Regions from separate parts of the Paenibacillus sp. CECT 9249 genome, predicted to be linked through region 2. Evidence: riboswitches for the same ligand, from Rfam matches in the RefSeq annotation. Region 2 holds a riboswitch; each other region holds the start of a gene.

Region 1 (3,171 bases), on a different contig from region 2:
ATTTGGGAGCGGAAACGATGCTGCAGTTCGATGTCACCCGCGAAAATTTGTCCAAGACGATCGAAGTGAAAGGGAAATCCTCTTACTTGAATGAAACTTTCATCTATGCGCCATATTCCGGCGATGTTGTGAAATGGCATGTGAAAGACGGGACGCAATTGAAAAAAGGCGATATCATGTTCGAGCTCGACGGCACCAAGCTCAGCAACGATATTGCATTGATGGAGGCGAATTCCAAAAAGGCGCAGCTGGAAAAAAGATTGAATGAGCTGCAGGCTGCCATGAGCGAACACGAAGCTCCGCCATTGACGACGGAATACGAATCGAAAAAATATTTTGTGGAAAAAGAACAAAACAAAATTGTAAACGAATTAAACGAAGTTAATGAACAGATCAATCGAACGGATATTGAGGAAAAGAAAAAGAAGCTCGGCCAATCGAAGTTTGCCGCGCCGGACGCCGGCATATTTCTATTCGAAGATTCCAGCAAAATTCCGCAGGCCGTCAAGGAAAGCGACCGGCTCGGCAAAATCGTCGATTTAGGCAAACTTCAACTGATAACGTACGTCGGCGAACAAGACGTATTTCAGATCAAGCCGGGCATGCCGGTTAAGGTGAAGATCAATGCGCTGAAAAATATTACGCTTGAGGGCAGCGTCGAACGCGTCTCCAAATTTGCCAAGTCGGGAACGGATCAAAGCTCCGGCCAAGCCGCGCAATTCGAAGTGAATATTCATCTGCAGCCGAACGAGAATTTGATCGCCGGCCTCAGCTTGACGGGCGAGATTGAAATCGCCAATAAGGAGAATATCGTCGTCGTGCCGACGCTGGCCGTGCAGCGGGAAAACGACAAGTACTATGTTATGAAGCAGACCCCGGAAGGACTCGAGAAAACATTTATTGAAATCGGATTGGAGACGGCGGATAAAACCGAAGTGATCAGCGGGCTGAACGAAGGGGACAAAGTTGTTCTTCAGTAGTGTTTGCCATTATTTATATCTTTTTCCTCCAGAAGTATTGACATTTCATCGGCATGAGTCGTATGATGCTATAGATAATAAAATGATTTGCCAATTACCTCGTTAGGTGAGGCTCCTATACAAACAGATGCCACTGCCCAGAAATATCGAAAGATGCCCATGGGTTGAACAGGGATTGCCGGATTAAGGCTTTTCATAATGTGGCTAAGACAACGCTCGACGTTGCCTTTACGTTGTATAGTGCCAAAACTCGACTTGGAGGGACATCGGAAGTTTCTATTTGCATTTGCATATTCCATGAATCCTCTAGTAGTTAGGGGATTCATTTTTTTTATTGGAGGTAATATGCATGTTTAAAAAGTGGAGAGAACTGGATTATATCATTTTGCTTATTGTCGGCATTTTCATGGCCGTGAGCACCATCGCCATTTACAGCGCAACCAATCTTACGAAATACGAAGGACTGCACATGAACAACCTGCTGCTATACGGGGTATCCGGTATTTTGGTCTGTGTGCTGGCGCTTATCGATTATCGAATTTTCGTTCGTAAATTATCCTATCTTTTATACGGAATCGGGATTGTATTCCTCATCTATGTCATGTTCCAAGGAGTAACGATTAACGGATCGAGACGATGGATCAATCTCGCCTTTATTCAATTTCAACCGTCCGAGCTTGTGAAAATTGCGCTCATTCTCGTCATTGCCAAACTGCAAGAAAAAAGGCAGGGCGACGCGCTTCAAGTGTGGAGCGACATCCTGCCGATTACTCTGTTCACGGCGGTACCGTTTGTGTTGGTCTTGATGCAGCCCGATTTAGGCACGGCGATCGTATTCATCAGCATTTATATCGGCATGCTATGGTCGGGCAATATCCGTATCAAACATATTGCGGTCGGCGCCGGAACGGCCGCTGCCATCGTCGGGCTCATCGTTGCTTTGTATTATTTCGATTTCAATCTATTCTCCAAAATTGTTAAGCCGCATCAATTAGAACGGATACAAACGTTTCTGGACCCCGGGGCGGATCCGAATTCCGCTTGGCATGTCATGAATTCGCTCACCGCCGTCGGGGTGGGGCAGTTGTTCGGCAAAGGGTTTCAGCACGGTTTTTATACGCAAAACGGATTCATCCCTTATAATTACGCAGACTCTATTTATGTCGTCATCGGAGAAGAATTCGGGTTTGCAGGCTCGGCGTTATTGCTCATCTTGTTCTTCCTGCTCTTCTACCGGATGATCCGCATCGCGTCCGAATGCAAAGATTTGTCCGGGTCGTACATCGTGGTCGGCGTCATTTCAATGTTGACTTTGCAAATCTTCGAGAATATCGCCATGCATATCGGCATGATGCCGATGACGGGAATCGCGCTGCCCTTTATAAGTTACGGAGGAAGCTCCTTATTGACGAATATGATCGCGGTAGGGCTCGTTCTCAGCGTCAGAACGCATCGGAACAGGCACGATATCCCCTAATCGCAATACAAGAAAAGACGGCTCTTACGGAGCCGTCTCCAGAAATTTTACGTCAGGCATTTTGTCGATTGCGGTCCGCATCGCATATTCGTTCTCGAACAAGGCGACGTAATTGTCTTTCTTGTCCTTGACAAGCTGCGAATTAATGCGGAATTTCGCCGGATCGATGCTGTCGCCGACAACCCAGCGGCCGAATTGGAACGGCAGCCGCTGCAGCAGCACTTCCACGCCATATTCGGCTTTCATCCGATATTCGAACACTTCGAATTGCAGCTGGCCGACAACGCCGAGAATCGTCTCGTCGAACGTCCCCGTGGAGTAGAACACCTGAATCGTTCCTTCCTCCGTCAACTGATCGACGCCTTTCTGGTATTGCTTATGCTTTAACGCATTCTTGACCGTGACTCTGGCGAATAATTCGGGCGAGAACGTCGGCAGTTCGTCGAATGTCACCTCGGAACCTTGACTCAAGCTATCGCCGATGCGGAATATGCCGGGATCGAACAAGCCGATAATATCCCCCGGATAAGCTTCCTGAACGATATCGCGGTCTTGCGCCAGAAATTGCTGCGGCTGAGATAGCTTGATTTCTTTACCGACGCGCACATGCTTCACGGCCATGCCCCGTTCGAACTTCCCGGAACAAACGCGCAGGAATGCGATTCGGTCGCGATGAGCCGGATTCATGTTCGCCTGGATTTTGAATATATAACC
Region 2 (3,171 bases):
AACCAAGGACATAATCGCCATAGCAAGTGTAGACGGTAGTAGAATCATCCCCGTCTCAAGCGGCGAATGTCCCTGAACATTTTGCAAAAAGACAGGAACGAGGAACATGCCCGAAAAAAAGTTGATCATCACGATGCATAGCAATATTGCCGTCGACGCGAAGCGCCGGTTCAGCAACACTTTGAGCTGTAGAAGCGGAGACTCGATTGACAGCTCGCGCCAAAGGAACAGCGCCAGCGCCAGTAGCCCGCCTCCCAAACAAAGCAGCGTACCGGCCGACCCCCATCCCCAGCCGGACCCTTGCGACAACGTGATCAACAGCAGCGAGCTTGCGGCAATGACCGTCAGAAGCCCCCATAAATCGAATCCCTTCGGCACTTTCAGACGATAGTAAGGAATGAAGAAAAAGGCAACGACGATCGCAAGCAGTCCGAGCGGCACATTGGTCCAGAAGAGCCACTTCCAGGAGCCGTTCTGGATAAGCCAGCCCGCGTAAGTCGGTCCAATGGCCGGCGCCACGATCGAAGCGGCGATCCAGATGCTCATGGCGACAGACTGCTGGTGTCGCGGTATGATCTGGAATATCATGGTCATCGACGCCGGCACGATAATACCGCAGAACGCGCCCTGAATAATGCGAAAGGCGATCAACATCGGCGCGTTCCAAGACAATGCGCATAGCACGGAAGCAACCGTCATGCCGAGCAAGGCGAAAATATACAATCGCTTGTAACTGAAGCGTTCGCCGAAATAGCCGGCTGTAGGCGCGAAGGTTCCGAGCGCCAGCATGAAGCCGGTCAGTGTCCATTGCACGACGCTCAAGTCGGAAGCAAATTCTTTCTGCAAGACCGGCAAAGCGATATTAATCGTATTGCTGTTCAGCAGCGACAGGAAGTTTCCCATGAAAATCGCTACAATGATTGGCACCAACTTCATGGGCTTTTGTGTTTTTTGCTCTTCCGTACCGGTTAAAATCGTATGTTTCATAGCAGGTTACACCTCACTTGCTCCTTTTGTTTCTCTGTTAACAAAGTATCGATTAAGACGTATCTGATAAAAGCGAAATTAATTTTAAATTCGGCCCCACACCATTCACTTCTATATGAAAATAAGTATAAGCCGTCTAACAATGATCGCCTTCAACAAATTAATGTTCACCGGTAAACATTAATCATTATATCTTTTGCGATAATGAAAATCAATATCAATTATAATTTTGATAATTGCGTAAAGTTAATCATTATGCTTCGTTATATAGAGCCACATCTCCAATGAAATTCCGTTTATACAAGGGTAAAATCAGCTTGATAATGATTCAACTATATTGTTTATCGCTTAACAATTTTCTTGACAAATATGTCTAATCTCATTATACTAACTCATGAATAGATACGAATCGTTAGGTGAGGCTCCTGTGGTGGAGATATGCTACTGCCCAGAAATGTCCAAAGACGCCAATGGGTTAACAAAAATCATCGAATTAAGGTGTTTTTTAATGTAGCTGGAACGAATTCCTATGCCCCACAGTGCTAAAGCTCTACGAATGAGGGATGTTTTTGATTTTTATTATACTTTTAAGTATTACACCTTCATTCCATGAGGGTGTTTTTTTCTTCCAAGGAGATGGTGGAAATGGATGATGATTCTCATAAGTTTTATTCAATCCGGTTGAAATTGGCAGACCATTTCAACCGCCTTATTTCGATGAGAGTTAATGGGTAGAAACGATTAATGATATTTTATCATTGCTCATTTACTTCGGAATTGCTACAGCATAATTCTCTAAAATAACATAGGCTGTAATCAAACAGTCAGGAGGAGGAACAACGATGAACACGAGACAACTGGAACAAATTCATATGGGCAAGGGCTTTATCGCCGCTCTCGACCAAAGCGGAGGGAGTACCCCGAAGGCTCTAGCGCAATACGGCATTGAAGAGTCCCGCTATTCGAGCGAAGACGAGATGTTCGCCTTGATACATGAGATGAGAACTCGCATTATGAAAAGCCCCGCTTTTCATTCCGATTCCATTTTAGGCGCGATACTGTTCGAGAATACGATGGATCGTACCATTGACGGACTCTTTACCGCCGACTATTTGTGGGAAAAGAAAGGCATCGTTTCGTTCCTTAAGGTGGACCAAGGACTCGCTCCCGAAGCCGATGGGGTTCAGCTCTTGAAGTCCATTCCCGGATTAGACGATCTTCTTAAGCGGGCGGTGGACAAACATATCTTCGGAACCAAGATGCGTTCGCTCATCAAAGAAGCGAACCCGGAAGGTATCCGAAAAGTTGTAGAGCAGCAGTTTGAACTCGGCAAGCAGATTTTTGCAGCGGGTCTTGTGCCGATCATCGAGCCGGAAGTCGATATCCACTCGAGCGAAAAAGCCCGGGCCGAAGAGCTCTTGAAACAAGAGATCAAGAAACAACTCGTCACTCTCGATTCCGATATAAAGGTGATGCTCAAACTATCGATCCCGACCGAGAACAACTTCTATTCCGAGATAATGGAAGATGCCCACATTGTGCGGATCGTGGCTCTATCCGGCGGATACAGCCAGGAAGAGGCCAACAAGAAGCTGGCCTTGAACCGCGGGCTGATCGCAAGCTTCTCGCGTGCTCTCGTGGAAGGTTTGAGCGATGGACAAAGCGACGAGGAGTTTAACCGCACGCTCGGAAAATCAGTGAAAGCGATCTACGAAGCGTCTGTTACGTAACGGTATTGATTCAAAGGACCTGCCATCGGCTATGAGATGATTCAGGTCCTTTTTCGTTATGGAGTGCCGTTAAGCACAACTTATTCCATCATCTTGTCCGGCTCGGCAACCTGCCGGATCTTACTCTCTATATGCTGCTCGCTTCCAAGGTAATATCGCCCTACGGGATGCAATCGGTCATCAAGCGTATAGACGAGCGGAGTACCCGTTGGCACGTTCAAATCAAGAATCTCTTCCGAACTAAGATTGTCCAGAAACTTGATTAATGCCCGCAAACTATTGCCATGCGCAGCAATAATTACATTTTTACCCGCTTTGATCTGCGGTGCAATTTCCTTATCCCAATAATCCTTAACCCGAACAACCGTTTCCTTGAGGCTTTCCGTTAACGGGATGAGCTCGTCATCCATGTCGCGATATTTAAGATCGTATTTCGGATAACGGTCATCGTCCT
Region 3 (3,171 bases), on a different contig from region 2:
CAGGCCTACTCCCAAATTGTCAATGCTTGACGAGAAGGTTAACGCAGCAATAATAAACCATGATGTCATATGAAAAACTCCTTTTGACGATTATTTAATGAACATTATATTGGCGATTAGCAACAGTGTGCATATCCATTTACATGAAATGTTGACAAATGGGAAACGAGTTGATTGAATTTTGTCAATAGAACGGAATAACCGTTTATGTCGAGAAAAAAGGGTCGCCGAGTCCGTCTCAACAACCCATTACATCTATTTTTGATTTTCACGAACGTCCCGTTATTCGGACGGCTTGAACAATTTCGGTGTCTGGAGAGCGTTCGCAATCAGTTTTACGGCAATAGCATCGTCTATATAACCAATCGGAAAAATATAATCCGGAATAACGTCCACTGGCGAAATAAAATAAATCAATGCGCTTCCGATTAATGCCATCTCCCATGGAGCGCCTTTGTTTATGCGGAATTTCTCGTACATATCTTTTAGCTGATGAATAAACGGTCCGGTACCGCTTATTTTTTGAAGCTTTGTCTCAAATTGCCGCAGTATCGTTTCTTTGCCTTCTTCCGTTTGCGCATACTGTTCGTATTTGGCCAATTCCCGTTCGACATTCTCTACGCTGAACTGATTATAATGTACATTGGAGGATTCGAGGATGTCTTGAATATTGTCGATCGAGGCATGAATATCCGATTCCCGCCGATTGACAGAGTAACCGGCAGCGGCAAACAACTCCGAGACGGGAACCTCGAGACAATCGGCAAATCGTTGCAAATGTTCCGGAGTCGCTTTTCGCTTCCCGTTTATGATCCGCGAGACGGTGGCCGGATCAATCTGGGTGAGTTCGCTGCATTTCCTTATGGATAAAGAGCGCTCCTGTAACAGTCTCTTCAACAATAAGCCAAGGGTGCCGCTGTTCTTCTGTTCAGACATACTGACGATCCTTTCTAAAAACCGGTTTGCTTATAATATATATCGATGTTGACATTTTGTCAAAACGGATTCCCGTTACTCGCTACTTTTTCTGGCGATCAGCAATTGTCATTGACAGCATAAACGGTTGGGAGTACGATAAAACTTGTAGTCGTTCTGTCCTCGTTAGGCGAGTCTCCTATACAAACCTTCAGACTCCGGAGGATTTTCATTTTGAGAAAGGGGTGGGATCATGGAAGGAAGTCCGAGTCGAAACGATAACCGAAGGCGAGATTCAGTAAAGAGGAAGAGTCCTTTCCCTACGGCCCTCCCATGTTCCCCATGCGGCGATTTGCGCATGTTTCGCGATATGTGCGAGGCGTGCTTCGATTTGTGCGGGCCTATGTAACATGCGAGCAACCTTTGCGCGTAAGGAAACGGATGAAGGCTCTCTCTTTATGGGAGGGCTTTTTTGGTTTCGGTCGATTTCCACGGAAATAAAATACGAACCTCGTTAGGTGAGGCTCCTGTATGGAGAAATGCTGCTGCCCAGAAATGTCCAAAGACGCCAATGGGTCAACAGAAGCCATCGACATAAGGTGGTTTTTAATGTAGCTGGATTCCGCTCCTATGCCATACAGTGCTAAAACTCAACGAATGGAGGTGTCGATTTTTCGGGTATAACACGCCTTCATTCGTTATGGGCGTGTTTTTTTGTGTGGAGAAAAAAATGTTCATGAAGGAGGCAATGTTCATGGTACAAGAACTCAAAAAATTGCTAGCCCATCATAAGGAGTCCGAAATACGCGACTTCATATCCCGTTTTCAACCTTTTGATGTAGCGGAAATGTTAACAACAGATCTTGACAGTGAGGAACAGCTCGCGCTTATATCCATGTTTCCCATTCCGTTAAGTGCGGAAGTTCTCGAATATATCGAGCCGGAACTGCAATATCGCATTCTCGTTCGGAGCAGCAAAGAAACGACCACCTTGCTGCTTCATGAAATGTCAAGCGATAAGGTCGTCGATTTGCTCTTAGCCATTCATCCTCATCAAGCGGATAAATTAATGGAGTTATTGCCGCTCGATTATCGGGATAAACTGAGCACGTTGATGAACTATCCCCCGGAAACGGCAGGGAGTCTCGCTACAGTGGAATACATTGCCGTTCGGGATTCTTGGACGGGAGACCAGACTTTGCGGCATGTTCGAAAAGTCGGACATGAGGCCGAAATTGTTTCCTATATCTATGTTCTCGACACTTATGGAAAGCTAGTCGGCATCGTATCGCTGAAAGATACGATCATGGCAGGTACCGAATCGAAAATAGGGGATATCATGAAAGAAGATGTCATTTCCGTTCCCGCCGATATGCATCAGCAAGAAGTCGCGAATATTTTAACCAATTATAATTTGGTTGCGATCCCCGTCGTTACTCACGACAACCGGATGATTGGAATTGTTACCGTAGACGATTTGATCGATGTCATTCATGAAGAAGCGACCGAGGATTTTCAGAAACTGGGCGGAAGTCAGCCGCTAGAAGAGCCTTATTTTAAAAACTCCATTTGGAAATTGTTCCGCAAACGTATCGGATGGCTGCTCATTTTGTTTGTCGCGGAGGCTTATACGGGGAATGTGCTGCGCCACTTTGAAGATACGCTGTCCGAAGTGATTGCCTTAACCTTCTTTATACCATTGCTGATCGGCACGGGAGGCAACTCGGGAACGCAGACGGTAACGACGCTCGTTCGCGCACTGGCTCTCGGCGAAGTCAGATTCAAGGATATTTTCAAAGTAATGGGCAAAGAAGTAGCCACAGGTATTTTTCTCGGGATTTGTATGGGACTTGCCGCCTTTGTGCGGGCGGAGTTTCTGGGGGTGGGATTCGACATCGGCTCGGTAGTTGCCGTCACCGCCGTGTTTGTTGTCATCTGGTCATCCCTCGTTTCGGCGATCTTGCCGCTCGTTTTACACAAATTAAAAGTCGACCCGGCCGTTGTTTCAGGTCCGTTTATTACAACATTGGTTGACGGAACCGGATTGATCATCTACTTCACAATGGCCAAACTAATGTTGAATCTATAATCGTCCGGCAACGATCCCCGCTTGTTTTTCGGATTGGAAAAGAGGATTTTGCAGAAACATTTGCATTTCCTCAGGTGCGATTTGCGCCGCCGAAAGGGTTTTGTATTTACGATCGAGAATAAATAAAGCGGGACGAAAATAAACCGTAAGAGGACGGGGTGTTGTTC

Evidence for each region. A riboswitch is a leader RNA that binds a small molecule or an ion and turns the genes downstream of it on or off. The one in region 2 is predicted to bind magnesium.
Region 1: linked by a shared signal. The riboswitch ahead of LQ229_RS03570 (FtsW/RodA/SpoVE family cell cycle protein) and the one ahead of LQ229_RS20820 (fructose bisphosphate aldolase) in region 2 are both predicted to bind magnesium.
Region 3: linked by a shared signal. The riboswitch ahead of mgtE (magnesium transporter) and the one ahead of LQ229_RS20820 (fructose bisphosphate aldolase) in region 2 are both predicted to bind magnesium.

Annotation. Positions count from the first base shown of each region.
Region 1 covers NZ_CAKKLI010000003.1:12,364-15,534, reverse strand. Annotated here, with positions in the region: gene LQ229_RS03575 (efflux RND transporter periplasmic adaptor subunit) at 1-980, shown strand, start outside; M-box (ykoK) riboswitch at 1,072-1,248, shown strand; gene LQ229_RS03570 (FtsW/RodA/SpoVE family cell cycle protein) at 1,330-2,457, shown strand; gene LQ229_RS03565 (peptide chain release factor 3) at 2,482-3,171, opposite strand, start outside.
Region 2 covers NZ_CAKKLI010000039.1:32,356-35,526, reverse strand. Annotated here, with positions in the region: gene LQ229_RS20825 (MDR family MFS transporter) at 1-987, opposite strand, end outside; M-box (ykoK) riboswitch at 1,389-1,555, shown strand; gene LQ229_RS20820 (fructose bisphosphate aldolase) at 1,830-2,717, shown strand; gene gpmA (2,3-diphosphoglycerate-dependent phosphoglycerate mutase) at 2,798-3,171, opposite strand, start outside.
Region 3 covers NZ_CAKKLI010000004.1:119,773-122,943, forward strand. Annotated here, with positions in the region: gene ytaF (sporulation membrane protein YtaF) at 1-69, opposite strand, end outside; gene LQ229_RS05570 (DUF1232 domain-containing protein) at 283-936, opposite strand; M-box (ykoK) riboswitch at 1,419-1,585, shown strand; gene mgtE (magnesium transporter) at 1,670-3,004, shown strand.